One region of the Exiguobacterium sp. s70 genome, then DNA from elsewhere that is predicted to be linked to it. Evidence: riboswitches for the same ligand, from Rfam matches in the RefSeq annotation. Region 1 holds a riboswitch; each other region holds the start of a gene.
What was found. Region 1 has a riboswitch for S-adenosylmethionine ahead of KNP84_RS01755 (methionine ABC transporter ATP-binding protein). Riboswitches for the same ligand answer to the same signal wherever they lie in the genome.

Region 1 (10,308 bases):
CGAGGACGGGCATAAGGCCCGCTTCATCGACAATTTGGACTGGCTCGCGGTCGAGCCGTTGGCGTACCAGTTCCAAAACACGAAAGACGGGCACAAGGTCATGTATGAGGACGGCATTTACGCCGAGTTCGCCGTGTTCGAGATCGTAGAGATGCCTGGAATCGCTTATACACCGGGTCGTGTCGTTTGGCAGCGTGACGAGGCGCTCGATACGTTTGCGACGCCGAAGCTTGTCACACGCCCTTCAGACGCCGCACATCGCTACGAGGAGGCACTGACGAACCTATACGTCGGACTGCTCCGGGAACGGCGCGGCGAACAGCTCGCCGGCTTCGAACTCATTCAAGTCGCGGCTGTCAACAACGTGTTAATCGCGTACGGGGAGACGAGCGACCCGTTCAACCCGACGCGACGGGTCGAAGGGACACATCCGGAACTCGTCGCACGTCTACAGGAGTGGTTACCCGGGTACGGAAAATCGGTCGAGGCGGCCGCAGCCATCCTCCGCCACATCGAGGCGCACCACTCGGTCAATCCGGCGCTCAAGCAAGATATTGTGCGCTTGCTTGAAACGTGAACCGACGAATCGGAATATGCTACAGTAACAGGAGAGGTGATGAACATGGTGACACTATATGGCTATCCGCCATGCAGTACGTGTAAAAAAGCAGAGAAGTGGTTGAAAGAGAACGGCATCGACTATACATATATCCATATCGTCGAGGCGACGCCGTCGAAAGACGAGTTGGCTGAACTATGGAAACAGTCGGGTCTCCCGCTTAAAAAATTCTTCAATACGAGCGGACAAGTGTATCGGAACGAAGGCATTAAAGACAAGCTACCAAATCTATCAGAAGACGAACAACTCGAGCTTCTTGCGAGCAATGGTATGCTTTTAAAGCGCCCAATCGTGACAGATGGTCAAAAATCAACTGTCGGATTTTCAGAAAAGTCGTTTACAGACGTTTGGGGCGAAGTGCTATAATACTCGTGTGAGTCTAATTCATTTGAGGGGGAAGTTAAGATGAGCAAAGTACCTGCCAATCTACGTTATTCAAAAGAGCACGAATGGGTGGAAGTGAACGGAAGCGTCGCCCGCATCGGGATCACGGATTTCGCACAAAGCGAACTAGGGGATATCGTCTTTGTCGAACTTCCTGAAGTCGGTGGCACGATCTTACTCGATGAGCCATTCGGTTCGGTTGAATCGGTCAAGACCGTATCAGAGCTTTACGCACCGATCTCTGGGAAAATCACAGCAGTGAACGAATCACTTGCCGATTCACCAGAACTCGTCAACGAAGCACCGTTCGAAGGCGCTTGGATGATCGAAGTCGAGTTGAACGACGCGTCAGACGTCGACAAGCTCATGTCAGCCGAAGAATACGAAGCGATGATTCAAGGCTAAACAAAACCCGGTTTCTCTTTACGAGAAGCCGGGTCTTTTTGATTAATCGAAGTCGAGACGGTAATGATCAGGCTCGATGAGCGACGTCCGGTTGAACAAACGATAGAACAGAATCCCGAGTGCGATTGGGATGAGCCCGAACAAGACGACGACAAGCATGACGTTCCAGAGCGCGAATCCTCCCGGCATCAAATGCAAGGCGTTGACCGGACCGATTAGACCCGAGACGCCGAATCCGGCACTGATTGGCGTGCCTTCAATCCGAAGGATACCTGCGAGCGCTCCGAGAATGGCCGCATTGGCGAGCACGGGCAACATCATGATCGGACGACGGACGAAGTTCGCCATTTGAATCTTCGGTGAGCCGAGGAAGTGGGCGATCGACGTTCCGGTCGCGTTCATCTGCCAGCCAGCGATGGCGAGACCGAAGCCGGCAGCGACGACGCCAAGGTTGGCGGCCCCGGCAGCGACACCAGACAGGCTGATGGCTGTGGCAATTCCGACCGTCGAGATTGGCGATACGATGATGAGCGAGAACGCCATCGCGATTAACATGCCCATCACGATCGGTTGCAGTTCAGTCATCGTCATGATGATCGTTCCGACGTACGTCGTAATCTGTGAGATGTAAGTGAGTAGGAACGCGCCGATGCCTCCCGCGACGACGATGACCGTCATCGGCAAGACGAGCACCGTGTATGTCTTCAAGCGTGGCGACAACTGCATGACGAGGAACGTCGCGAGAGCGGCCGTCACACCAGCCGTGATGACGTCACCGATTCCGGCCATGAGGAACGCGCCTTCCTCGATGCGAATGGCGCCACTTCCGACCTGGGTCGCGATGCCGATCGTCCCGGCCTCGAGCGCCGATCGTCCGAACTGCATGGCGACGGCGACACCGATGATGACGGGTAAGAGGCGCATCGCAATCGTCGTCGCATCTAAGATGAACTGCAAGGACGGAAAATACGGCAAGATGGCTTTCGTTAATTCACCGAGCAAAGCGCTCGGGATGAGGGCAATGAGAATGGCAAGACTGAGGCCGTTCAAGACGTTCATTAAAAATTGTTTTCCGGTAAGCTTCTCTTCCGTCATTGGGGATTCACCTGTCCTTTTCTACTGGTTTGCTGTTATGTACAAAAGCGATAAAGTTAATGACCATACTATGCCTCTTTCTGCCGAGCGTCAACAAGAAATGTTGAAATGTTCAGAATTTTCCATTTGAGCACAACTTTTGAACCGACTGGTCCGGATTCATATACTTAGAAGAGAGGTGAGCAAAATGATGACAGACGGATTCTTATATATATACGCCCCAATGTGTGGTACATGCGCCGTGGCCGAGCGGATGCTCTCGGTCGTCGAGGCGGTCGATCCAGAATTGAAGATTGAAAAACGCGATGCCAACTTTATCCCGAACGAGCTCGAGGCATATCAGGTTATGAGTGTTCCGGCGCTATTGAAGCTAGAGAATGGCCAAGTTCGCGATCGTTTGTACGCGTTTCAAAACGTCCAGCACGTCCTATCTTTCGTTAAATGAGATAGGATGATTAGAATAATCTGAAAATTTTAAATAATCAGTTGACACAGAAAGTTCACGAATGATATATTCATTACAACATCTTACTTGAACACAACATAGGACGAGATTTTCCCGTCATCAAGACGTTTTCGAACAACCGCTGCATGAGCTTACGCGATTTCAGGTGGACCTTCCCTTCGATTGTCCCCCAAAAAAATCAAGCGTCGGGGCACCGGTCGCGTAATTGCATGGTCCGTTCGAAGACCGAGTGATGGTTGGGTAAAAATCCCCCATATAAGGATGAATGCTCTGATCGGGCAAAAGAGGTTCATCTATGGGTTGTCCTTCAGTGACTCAAGGTGCTACGTTCTGTGTCATCCTCGGATGGCACCTTTTTTTATTTTGCTGAAAAAAATAGTTTGACATGAAAATAATGTGTCGCTATGATAAAGCTAATCAAATACGCAACCACTCTTATCAAGAGAGGCTGAGGGACTGGCCCTATGACGCCCAGCAACCGCGGAGCAATCCGAAATGGTGCTAATTCCAGCAAGGTGTATACCTTGGAAGATGAGAGCAATCGTTGTCCGTACGATAAAGTACGCACGTTTGCTCAAACGTGCGTACTTTTTTTGTTGTCAGGAGGGAAATGGATTGATTCAATTACGCAATGTGGCCAAATGGTTCGACACGAAAAACGGTCGGGTCCAGGCGGTCGATGATGTGTCGCTTACTATCGAAAGCGGCGAAATTTTTGGAATAATCGGATATTCAGGGGCGGGGAAGTCGACGCTCATCCGCTTGCTCAACCGACTCGAGGCACCGTCAAGCGGTGAAATCGTGGTCGCCGGCAGCGAGCTGACGAAGCTCACGCCGAAGGAACTGCGCGGGGTACGTAAAAACGTCTCGATGGTGTTCCAACACTTCAACTTGTTATGGTCGCGCACAGTCGCTGAGAACATCAGCTTCCCGCTCGAGCTCATCGGGGTACCGGCGAGCGAGCGCAAACGCCGCGTCCAAGAACTCGTCGAACTCGTCGGCCTCGCCGGACGAGAAGATAGCTATCCGTCACAACTATCGGGCGGCCAAAAGCAGCGAGTCGGGATAGCCCGTGCGCTCGCTACGAATCCAGAAGTGCTCCTCTGCGATGAAGCGACGAGCGCACTCGACCCGAAGACGACCGATTCGATTCTCGAACTGCTCGTCAGCATCAACAAGAAACTCGGTTTGACAATCGTCCTCATCACCCATGAGATGCACGTCATCCAGAAGATTTGTCACCGTGTCGCCGTCATGGAGGCCGGAAAGGTCGTTGAGACCGGACAAGTCGCCGACGTGTTCCAACATCCGGAACAGCCGATCACGAAAGAGTTCGTCAAGCAGATCGGCGCGGTCGAAGACATGTCGCTCACATTCGAACATTTGAAAGCTCGTTATCCGAGCGGTCAAATCGTCAAGCTCAAATTCTTGAACGAGACGGCCGAACAACCGATTCTGTCGGAAGTGTTGAAGCAGCATGACATCGGCTTCAACATCATCGGCGGGAACGTGACGCAGTCACAAGTCGGTGCCCTCGGGACATTATTCATCCAATTGATCGGAGAGCCGGCTGAAGTCGAGCGGGCCATCGCCTCAATCCGATCACAGGCAGTGGAAGTGGAGGTAGAAAGCGATGTTTCCTAATGTAGATTGGCAAGTCATGTTAGAACAGACGTGGGAGACGCTCTATATGACGCTCGTCGCCGGAGCCGCGACGTTCGTCATCGGTCTCGCCCTCGGGATGCTCCTATATGTCACAAACGAGCCGCTCATGATGAAGAACCGTCCGATTTACACGGTCATCAGCGCGGTCGTCAACATCTTCCGGTCGATCCCGTTCATCATTTTGATTATCTTGCTCATCCCGCTCACGTTACTCGTCGTCGGGACGATGCTCGGGTCAACGGCAGCACTGCCGGCACTTATCATCGGTGCGGCCCCGTTCTATGCGCGGATGGTCGAGCTCGCGCTTCGCGAAGTCGACCGCGGCGTCATCGAGGCGGCTGAGTCGATGGGTGCGACAAAATGGCAGATCGTCTATAAAGTATTGTTCCCAGAAGCATTGCCGGCCATCGTGTCAGGCATCACGGTCACAATCGTCGCGATCGTCGGTTACACGGCGATGGCAGGGGTCGTCGGGGGCGGTGGACTCGGGAACTTGGCGTTCCTCGAAGGATTCCAGCGTTCACAAAGTGACGTCACGTTCGTCGCGACCGTCTTAATCTTGGTCATCGTCTTCGTCATTCAGTTCATCGGCGATCGACTCGTATCTGTAATTGATAAGCGTTCTGCTTAATCTAAATAGAAAATTTGGAGGGGTTTTATAATGAAATCATGGAAAACAGTACTCGGTTTAACGGCAGCTTCAGCACTTACGATTCTCGCGGCTTGTGGCGGTGGGGATTCAGAATCAGGTTCAGGCGATGACAAGACACTCGTCGTCGGCGCATCAAACGTCCCGCACGCTGAGATTTTAGAGCACGTCCAAGACGAATACGAAGAGAAGGGCTATACGCTCGAAATCAAGAAGTTCCAAGACTACGTCCTCCCGAACAAGACGCTCGCAGACGGGGAGTTGGACGCGAACTACTTCCAACACGAGCCGTACCTCGAGTCGCAAATGGCTGAAAACAAAGACTACAAATTCGCTTCAGCCGGCGGCGTTCACATCGAGCCGATCGGTGTGTACTCGAAAGACTACGCGTCACTCGATGAGCTCCCAGAAGGCGCGGAAATCATCATGAGTTCGTCGGTCGCTGACCACGGACGTATCCTCACGATGCTTCAATCTGAAGGGTTGCTCACACTCGCAGACGGCAAGACAACGGACGCGACGGTTTCAGACATCGTCGACAACCCGAAAAACTTGGAGTTCAAGACGGACGTCGAAGCGGCACTTCTCCCGCAAGCATTCAACAACGGTGAAGGGGACGCGGTCCTCATCAACACGAACTACGCGATTGATGCCGGCCTCAACCCACTCGAAGACGCAATCGCTCTCGAAGGTGAAGATTCACCGTACGTCAACTTGATCGTCACACGTGAAGGCGACGAAGATGACGAGCGCGTCAAGGCACTCCTTGAAGTCCTCACGTCAGAAGAAACACAACAGTGGATCTTGGACGAGTATAAAGGTGCGGTCGTACCGGTCAAACAATAATTTCGTCAAGGCCCGGGCTATCCCGGGCCTTTTTTATTTGGAGTAGTTTTGGTTCACCAATAGAAGTACACTACATATATGTAAGAAAAGGGGGGATCCGGATGAACATACGACACATTCATCCGCTGACGCTGGGTGTCTTGTTTGGCACATTTTTTGCCCGGCTGTCGACATTTTTTGTTATGCCGTTTTTTGCGATTTATCTCGCGACGCTCGGGTTCTCGGCGAGTGTCATCGGGACGGTGTTCGCCATCTCGGCGCTATCGGGTCTGTTCATGAGCTTTTTCGGGGGAACGCTGTCTGACCGGTACGGGCGCAAACAGTTGATGCTGATCGGCATCGTCTTGAACGCCTTGACGTTCAGCGGCTTCGCGCTCGTGACAGAATTATTTTGGTTTTACATATTTTCGGTACTCATGGGTGTGTCGCGGTCGTTCCTCGAACCGGCGTCTCGCGCGCTCATCAGCGATACGACGCAGCCGGACCAGCGCGTCATCGTCTATAACGTCCGCTACTTTTTAATCAATATCGCGGCGGCGATTGGGCCATTGCTCGCGGTCGTCTTGTCGCTCACCGGCGCAAAGAGCGCCTTCTTCGTCGTGACGGGCGTTTACGTGATGTACGGACTCGTCATTTCGACGCTGTTCCGAAAGTATCCGTTCGAGGAAGGGGACGGCGTCAAAGTCCGGCCGCGCTTGACGGAGACGTTCCGTGTGTTACAACAAGATAAGACGTTCCGCTTCGTCATCATCGGGATGATTTTTGCCATCATCGGCTATAGTCAGTTCAATGCGACGTTGCCACAGTTCATCGCTTTCCATGACGGATTCAGTGACGGCTCGCGTTTGTTCGCCTATCTATTGACGGTCAATGCGATCACCGTCCTTGTCGTCCAATATCCGATTATGCGATTCGGGATGCGGGTCTCACCGATCAAGTCACTCTTCTTCGGTGTCGCCACGCTGTCGTCGGGACTCCTCCTGATCGGCTTCGCGACCGAGACGTGGATTTTATTCGTCGCGATGGTCATCTTCACGGTCGGCGAGGTGCTCATGTTCACGATGACGGACGTGTTGACGGACGAATTGGCACCGGCCCATCTGCGCGGGACGTATTTCGGGGCGATGGGGTTGACGGCGCTCGGTCAGACGATTGGCCCCGTCATCGGAGGAGTGTTGCTTGATGGATTCGACAATGCAGCGTTTCCAGTGTTTGGAAGCTTGGCCGTATTGACGGCGTGTGGCGCCTTCTTCTTCACCGGCGCCTTGAAAGAACGGAAAGCAAGTTTGGCGTTAACCGAGGAAAAAGTTGGATAATGTCTTGATTTCCCGATATTCTCATTCTCAACATTTATGTTTTATTGAGAATGAATAATAAGGTGAGTCGCTTGAAATAAAAAATTGCCTAGATTAAGATTAGAATATATCTAATCTACGCCAAAAATGGCGAGAAAACGGAAGGGGTATCCGAATGTCTAACGTACCACACATGAAAATTGATGACCTCCGCGTCTCAATCGAAGGAAAAGAGATCGTCAAAGGTCTTAATCTTGAAATTAAAGGTGGCGAAATTCACGCCATCATGGGTCCTAACGGGACGGGTAAATCTACACTCGCATCGGCACTTATGGGTCATCCATTGTATGAAGTAACAGGCGGAAGCGTCGATTTGAACGGTGAAGACGTACTCGAGATGGAAGTCGACGAGCGAGCGCAAGCCGGAATGTTCCTCGCGATGCAGTATCCTGCTGAAATCAGTGGTGTCACGAATGCCGATTTCTTGCGTTCAGCAATCAACTCGCGCCGTGAAGAAGGCCAAGAAATCTCGCTCATGAAGTTCATCCGTGAACTCGATGCGAAGATGGACGTCCTTGAAATCCCTTCAGCAATGGCACACCGCTATTTAAACGAAGGTTTCTCAGGCGGAGAGAAAAAACGTAACGAGATTCTTCAGATGATGATGATCAAACCGAACATCGCCATCCTCGATGAGATTGACTCAGGTCTTGACATCGATGCGCTCAAAGTCGTCGCGAAAGGCGTCAACGAAATGCGCAACGAAGAGTTCGGCTGCTTGATCATCACGCACTATCAACGTCTCCTCAACTATATCGAGCCAGACTTTGTTCACATCATGATGGACGGGAAAATCGTCATGTCAGGTGGCAAAGAGCTTGCACAACGACTCGAAGCAGAAGGTTACGACTGGGTGAAGCAAGATCTTGGAATGACAGTAGACACAGAAGCGTAAGGAGGCTGTACGATGACCGTACAATTTGAATTGGATGCACAAGCAGTAGCGGCACGTGCAGAGGCGCTCGGTGGACCTTCATGGATGGTCAACCGTCGCAAAGAAGCAGCAGAACTTGCGCCGACTCTCGCCTTGCCAAAAGTTGAAAAGATCAAGATTGATAAATGGGACTTCGTCTCTGGAGACGTCGAGCTCACGAAGCATGACGGCTTGACGCCTGAAATCGAAGCACTTCTTGGAGACCACCGTACAAACGTGCTCGTTGAACGCAACGGTCATGTCGTCTACAACGAACTTGCGACGCCAGAAGGTGTCCTCTTCATGGGCATCAACGAAGCGATGGAACAACATCCGGACCTCGTTGAGAAATACTTCATGACGGAAGGTGTCCGCGTGGACGAAGAACGTTTGTCTGCGTTGAACGCTGCCCTCATGAACGGCGGTGCGTTCTTATACGTACCGAAGAACGTTCAGTTGAAAGACCCGCTCCAAGCCATCTTCACGATGGAACAAGCGAACGGCGCGCTCTATCACCACACGATCATCGTCGCAGACGAAGGCAGTGAATTGACGTACGTCGAGAGCTTCCTCTCGAACACGAACGAGCCGCACACGGTCAACGCCGTGACGGAAGTGTTCGCTGGCGCGAACGCGAAAGTCGTCTTCGGTGGCGTCGACCAGCTCGCTGAGTCGGCTCTCTCGTTCATGAACCGCCGCGGTGTCGTCTATGAGAACGCACGTCTCGAATGGGCGCTCGGTCACATGAATGACGGCAACTCGGTCGTCGAGACGAAAACGCACCTCGTCGGAGACAACACGTTCTCAGACACGAAAGCGGTCACGATCGGTCGTGGCGCACAGAAACAAAACTTCAACATCCGGACGGACCATTTCGGGAAGTCTTCAGAAGGGTTCATTTTGATTCACGGTGTCCAAAAAGATTCGGCCACGGCCATCTTCAGCGGGACATCGATGATTCACCATGGCGCTTCGAAATCGAACGGCGTTCAAACGGAACGTGTGCTCATGTTGTCTGAAAAGGCACGTGGAGATGCGAACCCGATTCTCCTCATCGATGAGGACGACGTCATGGCAGGTCACGCCGCCTCGGTCGGACGCGTCGACGACGTACAGCTCTACTACTTGATGAGCCGCGGTTTGTCACGTAAAGAAGCCGAACGGTTGATCATTCACGGATTCTTGAACCCGGTCGTCGAGCAACTCGCGATCGAGTCGGTCAAAGACCGTCTCCGTGAAGTCATCGAAGGGAAAGTACGTTAAGATGATTGATGCCTCGATTCGTAAACAGTTCCCGATTTTAGATCAGGAAATCAACGGTCATCCGCTCGTCTATCTCGACAGCGCGGCGAGCTCCCAAAAACCGCTTGCTGTCATCGAGGCGATCGAGGATTACTATCGCCGCATCCACTCGAACGTGCACCGGGGCGTCCATACGCTCGGGACGCACGCGACGGATGCGTATGAAGGGGCGCGGGAGCGCGTCCGTTCATTCATCAACGCCGCCGTCCCAGAAGAAATCATCTTCACACGCGGGACGACGACGGCGATTAACCTCGTCGCGTCAAGCTACGGGGACGCCAACGTCGGCGCGGGAGACGAAATCGTCCTCACACCGATGGAGCACCACGCCAACTTGATTCCGTGGCAACAGCTCGCCAAGCGTAAAGGGGCCACGCTCCGTTACGTCGAACTGACGCCGGACGGTCGGGTCACGCTCGACGCGGTCCGTGCCGTCTTGTCGGACCGGACGAAAATCGTCGCCATGAGTCACGTCTCGAACGTGCTCGGCACGATCAACCCGATCGCCGACGTGGCGAAGCTCGCCCATGAAAAAGGCGCGGTCATGGTCGTCGATGCGGCGCAAAGCGCACCGCACCGGAAACTTGACGTGCAAGCACTCGATTGCGA
Region 2 (10,308 bases), on a different contig from region 1:
AAGTTATCGAAGTTATCGAACGGTTCCCCGATTCCCATGACGACGATATGACTGACGCGGGCACCTTCCCCGACCTCGTCCAAATAATGTTGCACGGTCATGATCTGTTCGACGACTTCGCCGGCCGTCAAATCGCGCGTCTTCTTCAAGAGACCGCTCGCACAGAAGCTACAGCCGATGTTGCAGCCGACTTGCGTCGTCACACAGACCGAACGTCCGTATTTGTGACGCATGAGCACCGTCTCGATATAGTGTCCATCATGCAATTTAAGTAAAAATTTGACCGTACCGTCGCCCGCTTCTTGTTTGACGAACAGGTCTTGCGTCGAGATGACGTATTCGGCGGCGAGCGCCTCACGTACCTCGGCCCGTACCGAGATCTCCTCGATGTGTTTGACTCGGTCGATATAGAGCGAGTCCCAGATTTGTCTAGCGTGGAAGGCGCTGTATCCCCAAGAGACGCACGCTTCCGTCAGCTGATCAAATGTCAGCCCGTATATAGATGGTTTCATTGCTATCTGTCCTTTCTTCAATCCGCATACGTACCATTGTAGCGGACGTGGACGACCGGTGCAACGTTCTTATAACGGTGGGACGGGACGTGTCACGTGACGCTCGAACGCATAGGCGAGACGAATCAAGTCGCGTTCGGCATAGCTCGTCCCGGTGAACGATAGACCGAACGGGGCCCCGCTCGCCTTCAAGCGATACGGGATCGTGACGGTCGGATGGCCGGCTTTCGCCGCCATGTCATAATTGTGGTCATGCGGCAAGACGAGCGCATGAAGTTCCTGCTCGGCCAACAATCGGTCGATGCCGTCCGTCTTGGCGTGATAGACGTCGTCGAGGCGGCGCATCAAATAGGCGTCCTCAATCAAGCGACCCGATTGTTCGTTCGCTTTCTCGAACGTCTTCTGTCCGTGCGGAATCGTCTCCGGATGACTGTTGTTCCAGTTAATCAAATCCGACAACGTCTCATACGGGAGCTTCGTCGAGGCGAGATACGCCTCGATTCCGAGCTTGAACTCATGATACAGGATATCCCCTTGGTCGAGCCCTGCTTTCGACGGCAGTTCGACGGTGACGACCTCGATGCCGCTCTGTTTCAGCAATGCGATCGCTTCGTCGTAGAGCACCTGCTCTTCTTCAGACAAATCGGTCTTGACGACGCCGACACGCATCCCGACTGCTTGCCGCTCATCAAGACAAGTCCGGTAAGGCGGACCGGCCGGAAGATGCGTCGTTGCTGGGTCAGCGGGATCTTCCCCGACCATCGTCTCAAGGGCGAGCACCGCATCCCGGAGTGTCCGTGCCATAGGGCCGGCCGTGTCCTGCGACCGGGAGATCGGAATGATGCCGCTGCGGCTAATCAACCCGACGGTCGGTTTGATGCCAACGATTCCGTTATGGACGCTCGGGTGAATAATCGAGCCGCTCGTCTCGCTGCCGACGGCAAGCAACGTCAAGTTGGCCGCGACCGCTGACGCCGAACCTGAACTCGACCCTCCGACATCGAGCTTGTCCCCATATGGATTGAGCGTCTGGCCACCGACCCCACTCCAGCCGTTCGGCATGCCCTCGGTCAAAAAGTTGGCCCATTCGGACAAGTTCGCTTTCCCGAGGATGATGGCCCCGCTCGCGCGCAAGCTTTGGACGAGATGGGCGTCCCGGCCGGCGAAGTGATGCGCGAGGGCGACGGCCCCGGCCGTCGTCTTCATCAATCCCGCCGTCTCAACATTGTCTTTGATCAGCACCGGGATGCCGAGCAACGGTAATCGCTCACCTCGTTGATAGGCGCGATCCGCCGCCTCGGCCTCGAACAAGGCGTCCGGGTTCACTTGAATGACCGCTCTCAGCTTATCGTTCAACTGGGCGATTCGAGTCAAATAATAGGCCGTCACGTCACGCGCCGTGAACGTTCCTTCTTTATATCCGCGATGGGCGGTCTCGATATCGAGTTCGAAACATGTGTTTGGTTCAGTCATATAGATTCCTCCTTTGGTCACTCGATGGTATTCGCTATCGCCACATGATTTCCTGTTTTCGTTCGCCAACGAATATGTAACTTGGTACACTGAAAGAAAAGGGAGGTTACTATGAACCGTTCGTACGTACTCGTCTTATTGTCCGTCTTTGCCTTGTTCTTCTTACAGCTATATGCCGGGGACGCTCCGTATACGCTACCGCTCTCCATCGTCCTCGTCATCTTGATTCTCGGCACCACCTTGGTCCAACTTCGACGCAAACCAAACCGTTGACGCCGCTTCAAATCTGATGGTATGATGCTCTCACCAACTACATATCGATATCTCGAGTGAACGAGAGACCTGGCTCTATGACTTCACAGCAACCTGCTTCGGCAAGGTGCTACTTCCAGCAAGGCAGTTTGCCTTGGCCGATATGACAGAGCGCTCATGTCGATGACATGAGCGCTTTTTTTTGGAAATTGATCGAGGGGGAATTACTAATGGAAAAAGCAACATTCGCAGGCGGCTGTTTTTGGTGCATGGTGACGCCGTTCGAGGAACAACCTGGCATCGAGTCAATCGTATCCGGTTATACGGGAGGTCACGTCGATGACCCGACGTATGAACAAGTGAAAACAGGGACGACGGGACACTATGAGGTCGTCGAGATCACGTTCGACCCGACGCTATTCGCTTATGAACGACTGCTCGAACTATATTGGATTCAAACCGACCCGACCGATGACGGCGGCCAGTTCCAAGACCGCGGCAGCCAATATGCGCCGGCCATCTTCTATCATACGGAAGACCAACGCGTGAAAGCAGAACAGAGTCGCGACGCGCTCGCGGCGAGCGGACGCTTCAAACAGCCGATTGTCACGAAGATTCTACCGGCCGACACGTTCTATCCGGCCGAGGAATATCATCAAGACTTCCATAAAAAAAATCCGGCCCACTATAAAGAGGACCGGAAGAAATCTGGGCGCGACGCATTCATCGAGCAAGCCTGGTAAACAAAAGACGGGTCGTCTGACCCGTCTTTTTAGCTCTTGGCAATCCCGAGCATGAATCCGGCCACGACGATGAGCCCGATTCCCATAAAGACGAAGACCCGTTCTTTCGTCGTCTTCTCTTCTTTCAATAGATAAATCCCGCCGAGCGTCGCCACGACGACGTTCAATTGGGACAAGGCGAACGACGTCGCGATGCCGACCTCACCGCTTGACACGAACAGCCCGAAGTTCCCGATCCCCCAAGCGAGACCGGCCAAAATGTTTTTGAACGTCTTCGGGTCGAACTTCTTCACATCTTTCTCACGCAGGCTGAACAATAGCGCCGCGATGAACATCCCGACCGATTGCGGCAAGATGGCCGTGATGCCGTCGACCTCGAAATAGTTCGTCAGGACGGCATACGTCACATAACCGATACTCGACACGAGCAGGACGAGCAAACCTTTCTTCAAGGCGCCGCTGCTATCGCCATCTTTTTGTTGTTGGTATGACGTCAGTGCCGCCCCGATGATAATCAACACGAGCGCAGAAAAGCCGAGCCACAACTCGGTCGTCGTCTTCCAATCTCCGAGCACGATGACCCCGAACAACGACGTCCCGACGAGTTGCATCCCAGTGCTGATCGGCATCGCTTTCGATACACTTAAAATTTGAAACGACTGGAACTGTAAATATTGCCCGAGTGCCCAGAACACACCAGAGATGAAGCCGGTCACGATTGCGAGCGTCGTGAACTCCGGATTGAAGACGAGTGCGATGATGACCGCCATCACCATCGCCCCAATCGTCGTCCCGATTAACTGTTGAATCGGCTTGCCGCCGACTTTCGAGACGATGAGTGGGATACTCCCCCACATCAAGGCAGGTAAGAGTGCGAGTAAAATCATTTCCATAGATAACACCTGCTTTCGTAGAATAACATTACCCATGATTTTCCCACGTTTACGCTCGATTAAACTTTGTTCAAAAAAATTTAAAAATACCCATTGCCAAATGTTTTACTAGGATGATATAATAATTTTCGAACGGGGCATTAGCTCAGCTGGGAGAGCGCCACGCTGGCAGCGTGGAGGTCAGCGGTTCGAGCCCGCTATGCTCCATTATGGAAGTCACCACTCATTTGAGGGGTGACTTTTTTGCGTCTCCGCCCGGTTTAAGTCACCTGGTAGCGGGTAATGATTGTAAGACATCATTATTCTAAGGGGGACTTACTATGGATCGTGCCTCTGTCGAAGAGACCATTTTAGCCGTCATCGACTGTATGCGGGCAAGCAATCACTGTTTCTCAAAATGTTTACAAGAAGAGGATTTATTGATGGTCGCCGAGTGTATCCGGCTGACGAAAGAATGTTCGGAAGTGTGTGCGCTCGCCTTGAACGCGCTCGAGACCGATTCGGCTTTCACCAAACCGATTGCTGCACTCTGCGCCCAGGTGTGCGACACGTGCGCCGTCGAATGTGGCCGCCATTTGCATGACCATTGCCAACGTTGTTCCGAAGCGTGTCTCCGCTGTGCCGAGGCGTGTCGCAACCTCGTGGCCGCATAATCGCTTTTTAGTCTAACGATATGTTAGACTTTTTTTATACTTGTTTTATGAGAAAGGGACCGATTATGTCACATTCAATTCTTGCCATCGACGTCGAGACGGCCAACCGCGATAGTCGCAGCATCTGCTCTGTCGGCTGGAGCCTACTCGTCGACGGTGAAATCATCGAGACGAACCAACTACTCGTCAATCCAGAAGAAGACTTTGACGCAGGCAATATCCGCGTCCACGGCATCCGGCCGAGCGACGTCTGGGACGCCCCAGCCTTACCCGAGGTGCTTGAACAGCTCTATCCGACGCTGCGGGATGTCGACCTCGTCATGGCGCACAACGCCTCATTCGATATGGGCGCTTTCAAGAAAGCGATCGCCAAATATGATTTATATACGTTTCCGACGATCGAGTACGGCTGTACCGTCAAGCTGTCGCGAAAACTGTATCCTGGACTGCCGAATCACAAGCTGAACACGATGGCGGAATATTTGAACGTCCCGTTCATCCATCACGATGCGGCTGAAGATGCCCGTGTCTGCGCGTTGCTTATGCGCGATATGATGCAGAAGACCGGGATTCATGACCCGCGTGAACTGCACCGCTATACATCGGTCAAGCTCGGGAAGCTCGCCTATTGACCCATAAGCATGCCAGACAGGCCAAGACAATCGTCTTGGCCTGTCACCGTTTAAAGATCCATCTTTTTTGGACGTAATAACTGACGACGAACAAAAGGCTGTCGACGAGCACTTTAATCCACACTTCCCCGTCCCGAAACAACAGGAACAATACATAGACGAGACCGGCCGACAACGCCATCTGCAAGCCGACGAGACCGAAGTATTTCGGCATCGCCCGTCTCGCTTTCGAGTCGAATACGACTTTTCGATTCACCACGTAATTGAATAAGGACGAGATGATGCGGGCCAATACCGTCGCAATCAAGACATGGGTCGTCTCAAACCACGGATTCAATAAAAAAATGAACAAGGCATAGGCGCCGATATCTAATAAAAATGAGGCGACCGAGGATAACGAATAGGCTAAAAACATGCGATAAATCAGAATCGAGTCGATGACCGGGCGAAAATGGGATGAGGCGTTCTCGGCCACATACACGGTTTGAATCGGAATCTGTTGAATCGGGACTTGCCAACGTTTCGTGAACGTCAACATGTTCATCTCGAACTCATAGCGGTTCCCGGGCACGTCGAGCAACTGTTCCGCATAGCGCAACGGAACGGCCCGCAGACCGGTCTGGGTGTCTTTCAGTCGAAGCCCGCTGCCGACGAGCATGACACCACGTGTCATCTGGTTCCCGAATCGGCTTCGGAACGGAATATGCGCACCAGAAAAATCACGACAGCCCATGACCAGATGGTGCGGCCGTTGAACCCCTGCTTCATACAAGCTTTTTACATCCTCCGGCAGATGTTGTCCGTCCGCATCGACGGTGATGACACCATGCGTACCGGGGAATCGTTCGACGACGTGACGAATCCCCGTCTTCAACGCCGCACCCTTGCCTTGATTCCATTCATGGACGAGAACAGTCGTCACCCACTTCCCGACCTCATCGAAGACAGTTTGGGATGTCTCGACACTCCCATCGTTCACGACGATGACATGGACAAATCCCGTCTCTTTCAGCTCGCGCACAAGTGTGACGAGCGCTTGATCCGGATTATAGGCTGGGATTAAAACGACATACTCATCTAAACGTTCTACGGAATGCATTTGCATCGCCACCCCTCCTTCCCTCCTTCTATACCCAAGACGATGAAAAGTGATTCCTCGGACCGCGGTAAACAAAAAAACACGGTGTCTCGGAGGACACCGTGCCAGATTAACCGATGAAGATGAAGTAAGACGAAGCAAAGTAGACGAGCACGACAAGCGCCGATGGCAAGATGTAACGCAGTTTCGACGTCACATCTTTGCGAAGAAGCGTGTACATGACCAACACCGACAAAATCGTGATTCCGATTGCCGTCACCAAGTGAGACGCAGCTACGTCGGCCAAAATCGAGCCGTTTTGGTAAAATACGTCAGACATGGCGATGATGAGCATGTTGAAGATGTTGCTCCCCAAAATCGAACCGAACGCCAAGTTGACGTTTCCAAGCTTCAAGGCGACGAAGACAGCCACTGCTTCCGGGAGCGAGGTCGTCGCGGCAATCAAGAAGCTGCCGACGAAGCTCGAACCGAGGCCGGTGACGACGGCGATTTGATCACCTAACACCGATAGCGCCGTTCCGGCCGCCATGATGACGAGCGCGGCGATGATGAAGCCGATGACTGCACGTTTGACCGTGATCGAGCTCGTCGCACTCGCGCCGACTTCTTGTACCGTCTCGTGGGCAGCCTCACGCTCGACGGCAGGTTGTTGCGGACGTTTTCCGATATAGTAAATCCCAATCCCGTACAATGCCGCGATCAATAAGGCGTCGATTCCGATGCCGAGAACCGTGAAATCGATGCGCACGATGAGAGCAATCATCGTGACGAGCGTCAACATGAGCCCGAGACCGGCCGTATAGAGATGATCTCGGCTCGCTTCATTGAACAAGCGTTTCTGACGATAGAAGAGATCGAACATCGCCAAGATGAAAATGTTGAACAAGTTCGATCCGAGCATGTTCCCGATGGCGATATCCGGGTTGTTGATCATGACGGCCGAGACGCTCGTCGTCACTTCCGGCAGCGATGTCGCACCGGCCAGCAATACCGTCCCGACGAGCATCCCGCTCATCGTCGACTTCTCACTGATGACGTCAGCGTAAGTCGAGAGTTTCATGGCAGCGTAAACGGTGATGGCTGCGGCCAAGATGAAATAAATAAATACCATTTGAATAAGTCTCCCCTTTTTCATGAATTCAAAAAGACCTCTTTATGGACGCCAAAAAAGCATCCATAAAAAGGTCTTGCGGACTTGGTAAGAAGCTCGGTGGACCGAGTGCATTGCACCGTAATGACGACCCACCGACCACGGTTGTGGTCGCTACTCCCCCTCTTATGTTCACGACGAATATATCACGTTGAAGGTCATTTGACAATCAATTGAACCTTAAATGGGCGACGACGTCATCGACTGGCATCGCCGTCCGGTAGGACAGTTCATCAATCGCTTGGAGCATCGGGAGCGGTAAACGTTCCCATAGCCCTGCTTTTTTCAATTGTGCGGACAAGCCATCAAGCTCCGGTTGATTGACGTCCGTGCCTTGTCGATAGCCTTCGCGCATCGTCTCATTCAACTCATAGGCGGTCTGACAGAGCGTCGACGTCTCTTGGAGCCAGTCCTCTTCATGGAAGCCATGCTGAATGACATTGAACAATTTCCCGAGCTTGTCGGACCGTTCGTCGGAGATCCCATAAAACAACAAATTCAGCTCGGTCTCGAACGACTCGATGAGCGTCGTCGTCTGACTGAACGGTTTGAACGCTTGGAGCAACTCGTGATAGTACCACGACTGGTCGCGGAGTGGGCGTCTGAAGCGATCCCATACTTGTTTACCGGCAGACTCAACGTCGAGTCGAATCGAACGAAGATTATGTATCTTGTCCGCCGCCAAGAGCGCCACTTCATCGTACTGCATCGTCTGCACGTGCTGAATCGTCATCCGTTTCCGTTCTTCCCATGAAAGGTGCTTCCCGGGTTCGGACACCGCTTCAACGAGTCGTCTCACTTCACTTCCGAACCGTTCCTCGATCTCTTCGGGGGTCGTCAACGTGTCTTCAAGCAAATCATGGAGCAGGCCGGCGGCCACGACCGGGACCGGTTGCCGGTCTTCGACGAGCAACATGGACACGGCGACGGGATGGGTCACGTAGGGAATATTCGTTCCTTTTCGAAACTGTCCGTCGTGCCGGACGGCCGCGAATCGGAGCGCCTCTTCAATCAACTGGTGCACGGCGATTCCTCCTTCGATGGGTTCATAGAGCGTCCCCATCCTTTACCCATGCCTAGTCCCATCTACTCATTTCGCGTGTTAAAACATAGGGTAATGGTCCCATTTTTTCGTTTACGGCTCATAAATCATCTTCTTCGTCATCCCGCCGTCGACGACGAGGTTTTGCCCGTTGACGAAATCGTTCTGTTCATCAATCAAATAAGCGACTGCGCGGACGATATCGTCCGGTTTGCCGACCCGGCCCGACGGATGTTGCGCATGATCGATGTCACGGAGCGACTCGTCCGAGGTGTGAATCCAGCCGGGACTGATCGCATTCACCGTAATCGGACGCTCCGCGAGCGAGACCGCCATCGATTGGGTCAATGACACGATGCCACCTTTTGACGCGCCATACGCTTCCCAATCGGGTTCGTTTTGAAGCGAGCGCGTAGAGGCCAGATTGATGATGCGCCCGTATCCGGCTCCCTCGTTCAACGTCAAGAACGCTTTGGCACAAGCGAACGTTCCGACCAGGTTGACATCAATCACTTGTTTGAACGTCTCGACGTCAAGTTCGGTCATCGGTTTGACGAGTGATGAGACGCCACCGTTGTTGATGAGTACATGGGCAACACCGACTTGGCGCTGAATGTCGGCGAACACGCGAGCGATCGCCTCATGGTCACCCAAATCCATCTCATGGAATGTCACGCCATCCAACTGTGGGTCGTCCCCTTTATCGAGTCCGATGACGTGATACGTGTCGCGAAAATGACGTGCCAATTCATAGCCGATGCCTTGGCTGACGCCAGTGATAATCATAATCTGTTTCATATACATCCCTCCTGGAGACTCACATACCCGGATTCGATAGAAACGAGTCCTACCCGTTCGTCCAGAGTCGTTGGTCAGACGTCGTCACGACCGTCGCACCAGCTTCGAGGGCGGCCTCGACTTCTTCAGTCGACGAAATCAATCCACCGGCGAAGACTGGGATTCCCGTCTCCGCTTTCACGGCCCTAATATATTTCGGGACGAGGCCCGGCAACACTTCAATATAGTCCGGTTGCGTCCGTTTAATGAGGCGATAGCTACGCTCAAGCGAGCTCGAATCGATTAAAAACAGGCGCTGGACCGTTTTGACTTGTTTTTGCTTCGCTTTTAAAATGACGCTGCCTTTCGTCGAGATGATACCGTACGGACGATACGTCTGACAAATATACTCGGTCGCATATTCATCTGCCTTCAAGCCTTGAATCAAGTCAAGATGAACGAAGACGTGTTTGTCGTGGGCCGCCAATAATTGAAACACGGCATCGAGCCGGGCGACGTGCACTTCGAGCAACACACCGACACGGAACGGTCCCGTCACAAACTTCTCGAGGTCCCGCATATCGCGTAAGGCGGGTAAAATGGTTTGACCTTCTATCATATGGACACGTCCCTTTCTGTCAATCATGTCTTCATTATCTGAATAACATGAAGTGGAAATCAAGGTTTACCGATTCAATATAGCGGGAAAATAATTTTAACCTATGCACAGAGAGGAAGTAGCGATATGGTCAATGAAGTGGAAGTACGAATCGAGACACCGACACCGGAGGAACATCAGCGCCTTCGCGTCATCGCCGGGATGCCGAAACGTTCCGACTCGGGGACGGTGAAAGGACTGGCCAATACGTTATATGGCGTCTGTCTATATAAAGATGATCACATGGTCGGGATGGGCCGCGTCGTCGGCGACGGCGGAATGGTGTTCCACCTTGTCGATATCGTCGTCGACCCGGATTGTCAGGGGCTCGGGCTCGGAAAATTGATCGTGGAGCAGTTAATGGACTGGATTTTACATGAAGCCGACGAGACGGCCATCATCAGCCTGATTGCGGATATCCCGG
Region 3 (10,308 bases), on a different contig from region 1:
AGATAATTGTAAATTTTCAAAAATTATTTTCAGAAAATTTTTATCGAGCGGTGCCGGCAACTGTTGCAGTTCGGTCTCCGTCATGACGGAGTCGACCAGTACCGGGATGTCGCCCGACCCGACCCCGAGCGTCTCGAGCGTCGTCGGTGCACAGAACCGTTTCAACCAGGCCTCCAAATACAGAGCATCGGCCGAGCGCCGCAAGCGCTCTTGGACGATTAGGCCGAAGCCGACCTTGTCTCCATGCAAGAAAGAGTGGGTCGACTCGAAGCGGCTGAGCGCATTATGGACCGCATGGCCCACGGCGACGCGTGTCCCGGCGTCACCAAATCCACCGACGGCGCCACCGATGGCGAGCACGTGATCGACCGCGAAGCGGACGTCGTCACTATACGACTTAAAAGCGTGCTCGCTCAATTCAAGTTCGACGAGACGCCCGCACTGCTCGGCCAAGACGAGTCCGGTGTTGACGCCGGCGTCAGCTGAGCTGTCACCACTCAAATAACGGGCCTCGTAAAACTTCGCGACCGTGTCGATGACACCGGCCCGAAAGTATTCATATGGTGAGCGCGAGATGACCCGTGAGTCAACGATGACCCGTTCGATGACGACGCGGAACATGTCGTAGCGCTCGTAGCTCCCGTCCTCCTGATAGACGACGCTAAGCGGTGTGAACGCCGCACAGTTCGAGGCGAGCGTTGGGACGACGATGAGCGGGACGTTCCGTTGATAGGCGACGAGTTTGGCCGTATCGACGAGCTTGCCGCCTCCGACGGCGATTAACACGTCGGCGTCCAACGGTTTGAGCCGTTCGACTTCCGAGTCCGTGCACTCCCCGCTGAACCTTGTCGCCGGATAGTCCGCGATGGCCGGAAAGATGGCTCGGACGACGTCATACCCGTTCTGACCGTGCAGGACGTGGGCACGTCGGCCGTCGACTAAGTCATCAAGACGGTCGAGCGCGTCATCGGCGTGGTCATATTCAAGGACGGCCTGACGAATCATGCGCGCACCTCCTCATAGGCGGCAAACAACCGCTCGATTCGTTCGACGGCCTCGTCAATCTTCGGTTCCGGTGAGACGAGACCGAAGCGGACGTATCCGTTCCCTTCCGAACCGAAGAAATAGCCCGGGGTGACGGCGACACCGGCTTCATGCAGCAGTTTCCGCGAGAACGACTTGGCATCACCCTCAGGCACTTTCGCCCAGACGAAGAACGAGCCTTCCGGCGGTTCGACGGCCCAGCCGGCTCGGTTCAACCCGTCGATCAGGCGATCACGCCGTGCCTCGTACAGTCGTGCCAAGTCATCGCGAATGGTACGGGGCGCCTCGAGCGCAGCGATAGCCGCCGCCTGGATGGCCGAGAACACGCTGACGTGGACGTGGTCCTGATACGTGTTGATCGCCTCGATGATGTCCGCGTTCCCGACAGCAAAGGCGACGCGCCAACCGGACATGTTGAACGCTTTCGACATCGTATATACCTCGATGCCGACTTCTTTCGCCCCTTCCGCCTGCAGAAAGCTAGGCGGGACATGGCCATCGAATCCGATGCTGCCGTATGCGAAATCGTGGACGACCATCAAGTCCCGCTCCCGGGCGAAACGGACGGTATCGTCAAAGAAAGCGGGTGAGGCGACGGCTCCGGTCGGATTGCTCGGGTAGTTCAAATACATGAGTCTTGCATCTTGCGTATCGAGCGTCTCATAGTCCGGCAAGAAGCCGTTCTCTTCCCGGAGGACGAGGTCCCGGACGACGGCACCGGCGAGGCGTGCCCCCGAGATGTAATCAGGATAGCCGGGATTCGGTAGCAAAATCCCGTCGCCAGGTTCGAGTACGCATTGCGGCAACGTGATGAGACCAGATTTTGAGCCGATGAGAATCGCTACTTCTGTCTCGGGATCAAGTTCGACTCCATACTCATTCAAATAGAACGTCGCCACTGCTTGCTTCAGGCGGGCCTGACCGCGGAACGGACCGTATTGATGGGTCGAGGCGTCGAGGAGCGCCGTCTGAAGCGCGTCACAGATCGGCTCAGGCGTCGGCAGGTCAGGCGTCCCTTGTCCGAGTCGGATGATGTCGCGGCCGGCTTGTTCGAGTTCGGCCACCTCGTTCGCGAGTCCGACGAAATGTTGAGGTGGTAACGTTTTAAGTAGATGTGAGCGTCTGTCAGTCATGAATAGTCCTCCTATGCAAAAAAACACCCCTTTCCGCGGAAAGGGGTGTCGAGATACGGACGTATTCAAACAACCACCTTTCCATCTCTCAAGGTCACCTTGCTGGAATTAGCACAGTATTGAAACAATCTGTTGCTGAAGCTTCATCGGGCCAGTCCCTCCGCTTCTCTTGATAGAAAGTGTTTTATATGCGATTTGTCTTTTTGTAATATGTCACTTAGTTAACCAAACGTTACCAATCTTGTCAATCCTTTTTTGAAAATGAGCATGTCCTCTTGAATCCCGATAAAAAAACGTTCATAGTGAAAGTGAACGTTATTCTACAAAATTTAAAACATGAGGGGATGGACCTTTGGAATTAAACCGTCAATTGATTTGGAAGTTGAGCGTGATCGGCCTGATCCTGCTCGTGCTCTGGAAAGTCATCAGCGAACCGGATACGATTTCGCAGATGATGCATTATACGTTCCAGTTGCTGACGCCGATTATTATGGGAATCGCCATCGCGCTGCTCCTGAATACCGTCCTGTCCTATATAGAAGAACGGTTTCAACTAAAACGATATCAAGGCTTGCTAATCGTCTATATCATCTTTATCGGGATTCTCGTCATCTCTGCGGTAACGCTGTTCCCACGCATTTATTCGAGCCTCGCCTCGCTCATCGAGGAACTCCCGTCCTATATCCGGCAAATCGACGGGTATCTGTCACAGTTGAACACGTATTTGAAAGAGTATAACGCGACAGTCGCCCAGGCCATCGATTTCAGCCGGTTCGAGGAGCGCTACTCGGGCTGGGTCGAGACGGCCGTCTTGTCGTCGGTCAGCTACGTGTCGAGCTTCACGATGACGCTCATCAACTTCTTGATTGGGATCGTCATCTCGATTTATCTTTTAAAAGACAAAGAGATTTTTGCCCGCATGTTCAAGCGGCTGTTGTATGCGATGTTCCCGGTCGCGTCAGCCAAGACGACGATCGACATCTTCCAAGAGATGGATTACATCTTTAAACGCTATATCATCGGGAAGTCGCTCGACTGCCTCATCATCGGGGTGCTGGCCGTCGCCGGTCTGTTGATTATCGGGGCGCCATACGCGCTTCTCCTCGGCGTCATCGTCGGTGTCTTGAACTTCATCCCGTACGTCGGGCCGCTGCTCGGGATGATCCCGGCGTTCATCATCACCTACTTCTATGACCCGTTCACGGCGCTCATCGTCCTCTTGTTCATCTTCTTGTTGCAACAATTCGACGGACTCTGGCTCGGCCCAAAGATTCTCGGCGACAGCGTCGGCATCACGCCGTTCTGGGTCATCACGTCGATCATCATCGGCGGCAGCCTGTTCGGCCTCGTCGGGATGTTCATCAGCGTGCCGGTCACGGCGATGATTCAAGTCGTGTTCTCACGCTTGATCGACTACCGGCTCAGTCGCAAAAATTTGAATGAATTGTTATGACACATTGATGATTTAGGTTGACACATTTCACAGAAATATCATAATCTTGAAGAGAAGACAGTCCAATGCAGAAAGGAGAGGTACCGATGTCAGTCATTCAACGCTCGCACGTCCAAGTCCATATTGACCGGCAGGCGCCTCTCCGTGATTTGAATCCGTGACGTTCGCCTGCCTTCCGAGGCATGTCTAAGATCGTAGGGACGCGTATGCCTTTGTGCATGCTGCGTCCCTTTTTACATTCCAATAATTAAAGCAGGTGAACCTAATGATTCAATCACTCAAACGACTCGACCGCAATATTTGGATCCGCTTCCTCGGGGAGACGATCACCGGCGTCATGATGTTCATGATCGCGCCGTTCCTTGTCCTCTATTACAGCGACAAGCTCGACAGTTATATCCAGGTCGGTGTCATCATGGCGACCGGTCCGATCATGGCCCTCATCGGTTCGGTCGTCGGCGGACGGCTCGCAGATTTGTATGGCCGCAAACCAATCATGATGATCGCCATCCTCGGCGACGCGCTCGCGCTCGTAGGTTTCGCGTTCGCCGAGACGTTCTGGCCGCTCCTCATTTTGAACGCCATGCTCGGTTTGACGAACTCGTTGTTCCATCCGGCCGCGAGCGCGATGGTGGCGGACGTGACCGAGCCCGAACAGATGAACGAGGCGTTCGGCCTGTTGCGGATGGGCCATAACATCGGGGCGGCGCTCGGCCCGCTCCTCGGCAGCGCCGTCCTGTTCATCGACCGGCAGTATATCTTCTTCTCGGCGTCATTCGTCTTTATCCTTTATGCGCTCGTCCTCGGCCGCTTCATCCGGGAGTCGCTCCCGGAGACGACCGAGGCCGATACACCGTCTAACCGGGACGTCCTACGGGTGTTCTATAACGATAAGGTGTTCCTCGTCTTCATCTTCGCCGGTGTGTTCATCTCGATGGGCTTCTCGCTCATCGAGAGCATGCTGCCGCTGTTCTTGCGCGAGTCGATGCCGTCGTTCACCGACCGTGAAAACCCGTTCGCCTATATGCTCGCCTTGAACGGCATCATGGTCGTGTTGTTCCAGTTCCCGATTGCCTCGAAACTTGGACGCAAGCCATTCGGTAACGTCATGCTCGCCGGGGCGATCATCTTCGGGGTCGGCATGATCTTGATCGCGGTCATGCCGCGTCTCCTCTACTCCATAGGGACACCGTACCTCGTCCTCGTGAGCGTCTTGCTCGCGGTATACGCGTTCTATACGCTTGGCGAGATAATCATGTCCCCGGTCCAACAGACGTTCATCGCCTTGATCGCTCCGGAGAATATGCGTGGGGCCTATAATGGGGCCGCCAGTATCCAATGGTTGATTGGCGGGGTGACGGCTCCGATCATGGCGAGCCTGTTCTTTGACCAGCGGGCCGGACATATCGCCTTAATCCTCGTCGGGGCGGCCAGTTGTGTGTCAGGCCTCATCTACTGGCAGCTCGGACGTCGCGTCAGTGCGGCCGAAGCGAAACAAAAGACGGCTTGACCTATATAAATCACACTGAACCTAGTCGTTTAGTGTGATTTTTTAATTCGTTGCAAATTCGTTAAATTTTGAATATTTGCTTCTATTATTCTTTACAAACATAATGATTCTTTTTATGATAATACGGTTAAGGAGGGATCTTTCATGGAAAGGATCGATAAACAGAAAATTGTGGACAGCGTGCCACAAAAAGGTTTTTTCGGACAGCCGAAAGGGTTGTTCACGCTATTCTTCACTGAGTTTTGGGAACGGTTCTCGTATTACGGGATGCGTGCCATCCTCGTCTTCTACATGTATTACGAGGTATCAGATGGCGGTCTCGGTCTCGACCAGAACGTCGCCTTGTCCATCATGTCGGTGTATGGCGCACTCGTCTACATGTCGGGGGTCATCGGGGGATGGCTCGCTGACCGTGTGTTCGGGACGTCCCGGGCCGTCTTCTTCGGCGGTGTGTTCATCATGCTCGGTCATATCGTACTGTCGATTCCGGGTAGCCTGACGTTCTTGTTCATCTCAATGGCGTTGATCGTCATCGGGACCGGTCTCTTGAAACCGAACGTCTCGAGTATCGTCGGTGATTTATACAATGAGACGGACCGTCGTCGTGACGCCGGGTTCAGTATCTTCTATATGGGGATCAACCTCGGTGCCTTCATCTCGCCTTTGATCGTCGGAGGGGTTCAAAAGAGTTATGGCTTCCATTGGGGCTTCGCGCTCGCCGCGGTCGGGATGTTCATCGGTCTCGTCGTCTTCATGGTCACGAAGAAAAAGAACCTTGGTCTCGCCGGTTCATACGTACCGAACCCGTTGACACCGTCTGAAAAGAAAAACGCAATCAAGTATACGACGATCGCAGTCGTGCTCATCGGTGGTCTGTTGGCCGTGTTGATTCCACAAGGGTTGTTCACGATTAACACGTTCATCGGTCTCGTCGGTGTGTTCGGGATCGCGATTCCGACGATTTATTTCATCGTCATGTATCGCAGCCCGAAAACGACGGAAGTCGAGCGGTCACGGATTATCGCCTATATTCCGCTCTTCATCGCCTCGGTCATGTTCTGGGCGATTCAAGAGCAAGGCGCAACGATTTTGGCCAGTTATGCGGATAAGCGGACCGACCTTGAATTTTTAGGGTTCACGCTGTCACCGGCCTGGTTCCAGTCGCTCAACCCGTTGTTCATCATCATGCTCGCTCCGGTGTTCGCATGGCTTTGGGTCCGACTCGGTGACCGTGAGCCGAGCATCCCGACGAAGTTCGCCTTCGGGATTTTGTTCGCAGGGTTAAGTTTCTTGGTGATCTTGCTCCCGGCCTACTTCGGTGGCCCGGACACGCTCGTCAATCCGCTCTGGCTCGTCCTCAGTTACTTCATCGTCGTGCTCGGTGAGCTCAGCCTGTCGCCGGTCGGTCTGTCGGCGACGACGAAACTCGCCCCGGCTGCCTTCTCGGCCCAGACGATGTCACTCTGGTTCTTGTCGAACGCGGCGGCACAAGGGATTAACGCCCAGCTCGTTCGTTTCTATTCACCAGAGAACGAGATGCTCTACTTCGGGATTATCGGTGGAGCAGCGATTGTACTCAGTATGATTTTGTTCGCTCTCGCCCCGGTCATCAAAAAGTATATGCGCGGGATTCATTAAGCGTAAAAGCCCATTCCTCGGCCGAGGAATGGGCTTTTGTATACGTTGCTTATTTACGGACTTGGATGAGCGACAAGTAGCGGTCGATCAAGTCATGGTTGAAGTAATCATGGAACCGGTCCGACTTGAGCGATTGAATCGACTCATGGAACGTCGCCGGGAGTGACGAGATGCCTTGGCTTTCAATCTGCTTCGCCGAGTACTCGAACAAGTCGTCCTCGTTCGGTGCCGACGGCTCGAGCTGTTGCTCGATGCCCTCGAGTCCGGCATAAATCAATGACGCAAGCGCGAAGTACGGGTTCGCACTCGGGTCTGGGTTACGGACTTCGACGCGCGTCGCGCTTCCGCGGGACGCCGGAATCCGAATCATCGAACTGCGGTTCGACGGGCTCCAACAGATGTTGACCGGTGCCTCGAAACCTGGCACGAGACGCTCGTACGACTCTGGGAGCGGGTTCGTGAAGATAGCCGTTGCGCGGGCATGCTTCAGAATCCCTTCGATGAAGTGACGGGCCGTGAGCGATAGACCGTAATCCGACTCCGGCTCTTCGAATGCGTTTACAGTCGGGTTGCCGTCCTTGTCGTTCTTCCAAACCGAGATGTTGAGGTGCATCCCCGAACCGTTCACGTCACGGAGCGGTTTCGGCAAGAATGACACTTTTGCACCTTTCTCTTGGGCTGCCAATTGAACGATTTCTTTGAAGAACTGGATGTTGTCGGCCGTGTGGAGCGCGTCATCATATTTGATGCCGATTTCGTGCTGGGCCGGTGCGACTTCGTGGTGGACCGCCTCGATGTTGAAACCGACTTCGCTCAAGCGGTTGGCGATATGTTGGCGGACCTCATACCCTTTGTCTTCCGAACGTGTCGAGAAGTAACCCGCCTCATCGTAAAATTCACCATTCTCGTCGAAGATGAAGAATTCCGGCTCAGCGCCGACGAAAATCGAGTAGCCGTCACGTGCAGCCCGCTCGAGGGCATCCTTCAAGACGTTGCGCGGGTCGAACTCGTAACGTTCGCCGTCCGGTGTGCAGACGTCACAGAAAAAGGCGAGAATGCTCTCGTCCCCATCCTGCTCGTAGCGTGGACGATCTAAATCCGGTCTCAAGAATAGGTCTGAGTTTTTGATGGAAGAAAAACCGGCGATGGATGAACCGTCAAACATCGTCTTCCCTTCAAAGACTTCCGGCAACAATTTTGCAGAGAGAGTCAGTAGCTTCAAGTCTCCAAGCACGTCGGAGAAGTACATGTGGATTTGTGTGATCCCTTTCTCCTGAACCGTTTTTTCAATCTCTTCTTGCTTCTTCCTGTTGCCATCCTTGTCTGTTCCGAATAGATTAGCCATGATTCTAAAAAACCTCACTTAAGTTATTTGACAGATCAACACTGTCATGACGTACCTTGCGTACGCTTCTCCTTAAGTCATAACCGACTTTAAAAATTGTTAAACCCCTAATTTTATTCTTTAGGTTGAAAGTGGCTCATTCCGTTGCCACTTGTTATGATGGGGAGAGACTGAAAAGAGAGGAAGAACGCTGTGAATATTTTTATGACCGGTGCGACCGGATTTTTGGGAGGACGGCTCGCCCGCGAGCTGATTCATCGTGGGCATACGCTGTGCGTCCTCGCCCGTACACCTGAGAAAGTGGAGGCGATGTTCTCACGGGACGAACGTCGCTCCATCACTGTCCTGGCCGGGGATTTGACGGCCCCGTTCCTCGGAGCAGACGAGCGGTTCATCACCGACCATGACCGTTCCTTCGACTTGGTGCTCCACATGGCGGCCCTCGTCAAATTCGATGAGGAGCTCCGTGAGGAACTGTTCGAGACGAATTTGACCGGGACGAGACAAGCGCTCGCGCTCGCAAAGGCGCTGCATTGCCCTCGCTTCTTCCACGTCAGCACGGCGTACACGCTCGGAGCACGCGAGGTCGGCGATGAGACGTTGTATGCGACCGACCAGACGTTCCATAATCCGTACGAGGAGAGCAAGGCGCACGCCGAACAGGCCGTCTGGGCGGAACGGGACCACCTCGACGTCTCGATTTTCCGTCCCGCCATCATCGTCGGTGACTCGAAAACCGGTGAGGCCGACTCGAAGTTCACGATGTACGGCTATATGCGCGCCCTCGAGGTGTTCAAGCGCCGCCTCGAGCGCCGTGGGGCACCGGATGGACCGATCCGTCTCCTCGGCTCTGAGACCGGCACGTCGAACCTCGTCCCGGTCGATTATGTGGCCGATGTGCTCCTCGCTGCCATCGAACACGCCAAACCGGACACCATCTATAACGTGACGAACGATGCCCCGCCGCGCAACGTGACCATGCTCGACTATATGAAGCAAGCACTTGCGTTCCCGCACTTGAAGATCACGGAGACGGCGACGTCTTCGCTCAGCCAAGCCGAGCAGACGTTCAACGAGATGGTGAAGGTGTTCAATCCTTACTTGAATCGCGATATCGCGTTCGACGACGCCAATACGAAACGTCTGTTGCAGGACGCTGGGTTCAAACCGCTCGATTTGAACGAACGGTCGCTACGCCGGATCGTGAACGCTTATTACGAGACGAAATGACGAAAAGAGCCGAAACTGACGAGGTCAGTTCCGGCTCTTTTTATGACTTGTCGCAGACGAGGACGATTTTCCCGGCCTGAATCTCTCCTTCGAGCGATTCGACCATCTCTTTCGTCAGACCGAGGCTCTCGAGCTGCTCGATCCGGTCATCCGAATTTTTTGTAAACTTCGACATGAGCGACTCCCACAGCCCTTTTTCAGTGATGCGGTATGGTTGCACACCCGCTTCTGCAGCGAGCCGCACCGTCAATTCTTCATCTCTCGCAAATAAGTAAATGTGCTCGTTGACACATCCCCCTGACACCATCCCGTTCACTTCATGGTCGACCGAGGTCATATCCCGCACGATTCTTGTTTCTAACATATTCATCCTCCTAAACGTCCGCTGATCTATAATCGAATAATATACTATTCCCGAAAAATGAGTCACAAAACCCATTTCGTCCAGCGATTTGAAAAAGAGGGGTTCAAGAAAACGTGGCGCTCCAGTCCTCGATCCCGAAATGGTCGACGATGCCTTGGATGCGGGTCCGTTCGTCCGATTCAGACGACACATCTTCGCGACTGACCCGAACGATATTGATGCCGGTCTGCCAGTCGATCTTTCCAGACCGATAGCCTGCTTGTTGCAACAACCCGGCAACGATCTCGAGCTTCTCGCGCTCGGTCGATTTCAACGTATGGCTCACTCTCATGCGTGACACTCCTTCCCGTTCCAAACCGTATTGTATCATAGGGACGGACAACAGATGCGACACCGATTTCTTTGATGCTATACTACATATAATGAGACAAGGAGTGATGTTGATGCCGAGACAGGATATGAACACGATCATGCTCGACTATATGAATGAGAAAGAAGATTACGAGGCGTTCGCAGCCAAGCTGAAGTTACTCCTCAGCGAGCTGTTGAACGACGCCGGCATCCAGTTCCACTCGATCGTCGCCCGGGCGA

Region 2: another riboswitch for S-adenosylmethionine. It lies ahead of msrA (peptide-methionine (S)-S-oxide reductase MsrA); the one in region 1 lies ahead of KNP84_RS01755 (methionine ABC transporter ATP-binding protein).
Region 3: another riboswitch for S-adenosylmethionine. It lies ahead of KNP84_RS11005 (aminotransferase class I/II-fold pyridoxal phosphate-dependent enzyme); the one in region 1 lies ahead of KNP84_RS01755 (methionine ABC transporter ATP-binding protein).

What each region holds. Positions count from the first base shown of each region.
Region 1 is NZ_JACSLV010000001.1:339,053-349,360, reverse strand. It holds gene KNP84_RS01780 (hypothetical protein) at 1-577, shown strand, start outside; gene KNP84_RS01775 (arsenate reductase family protein) at 623-985, shown strand; gene gcvH (glycine cleavage system protein GcvH) at 1,025-1,408, shown strand; gene KNP84_RS01765 (PTS sugar transporter subunit IIC) at 1,451-2,503, opposite strand; gene KNP84_RS01760 (thioredoxin family protein) at 2,691-2,948, shown strand; SAM riboswitch class I at 3,402-3,507, shown strand; gene KNP84_RS01755 (methionine ABC transporter ATP-binding protein) at 3,585-4,613, shown strand; gene KNP84_RS01750 (methionine ABC transporter permease) at 4,603-5,265, shown strand; gene KNP84_RS01745 (MetQ/NlpA family ABC transporter substrate-binding protein) at 5,296-6,129, shown strand; gene KNP84_RS01740 (MDR family MFS transporter) at 6,231-7,445, shown strand; gene sufC (Fe-S cluster assembly ATPase SufC) at 7,618-8,379, shown strand; gene sufD (Fe-S cluster assembly protein SufD) at 8,392-9,660, shown strand; gene KNP84_RS01725 (cysteine desulfurase) at 9,662-10,308, shown strand, end outside.
Region 2 is NZ_JACSLV010000004.1:97,516-107,823, reverse strand. It holds gene rlmN (dual-specificity RNA methyltransferase RlmN) at 1-512, opposite strand, end outside; gene KNP84_RS10760 (amidase family protein) at 582-1,985, opposite strand; gene KNP84_RS10755 (hypothetical protein) at 2,097-2,258, shown strand; SAM riboswitch class I at 2,303-2,404, shown strand; gene msrA (peptide-methionine (S)-S-oxide reductase MsrA) at 2,468-2,980, shown strand; gene KNP84_RS10745 (GRP family sugar transporter) at 3,010-3,873, opposite strand; tRNA gene KNP84_RS10740 (tRNA-Ala) at 4,008-4,080, shown strand; gene KNP84_RS10735 (four-helix bundle copper-binding protein) at 4,194-4,526, shown strand; gene KNP84_RS10730 (3'-5' exonuclease) at 4,592-5,158, shown strand; gene KNP84_RS10725 (bifunctional glycosyltransferase family 2/GtrA family protein) at 5,202-6,263, opposite strand; gene KNP84_RS10720 (sodium:calcium antiporter) at 6,367-7,368, opposite strand; gene KNP84_RS10715 (HD domain-containing protein) at 7,577-8,470, opposite strand; gene KNP84_RS10710 (SDR family NAD(P)-dependent oxidoreductase) at 8,543-9,247, opposite strand; gene KNP84_RS10705 (glycerol-3-phosphate responsive antiterminator) at 9,297-9,845, opposite strand; gene KNP84_RS10700 (GNAT family N-acetyltransferase) at 9,972-10,308, shown strand, end outside.
Region 3 is NZ_JACSLV010000004.1:144,369-154,676, reverse strand. It holds gene KNP84_RS11010 (iron-containing alcohol dehydrogenase) at 1-1,005, opposite strand, end outside; gene KNP84_RS11005 (aminotransferase class I/II-fold pyridoxal phosphate-dependent enzyme) at 1,002-2,177, opposite strand; SAM riboswitch class I at 2,256-2,356, opposite strand; gene KNP84_RS11000 (AI-2E family transporter) at 2,530-3,630, shown strand; gene KNP84_RS10995 (MDR family MFS transporter) at 3,896-5,140, shown strand; gene KNP84_RS10990 (peptide MFS transporter) at 5,285-6,778, shown strand; gene KNP84_RS10985 (glutamine synthetase family protein) at 6,828-8,123, opposite strand; gene KNP84_RS10980 (SDR family oxidoreductase) at 8,316-9,353, shown strand; gene KNP84_RS10975 (YflT domain-containing protein) at 9,394-9,717, opposite strand; gene KNP84_RS10970 (hypothetical protein) at 9,821-10,048, opposite strand; gene KNP84_RS10965 (GTP pyrophosphokinase) at 10,161-10,308, shown strand, end outside.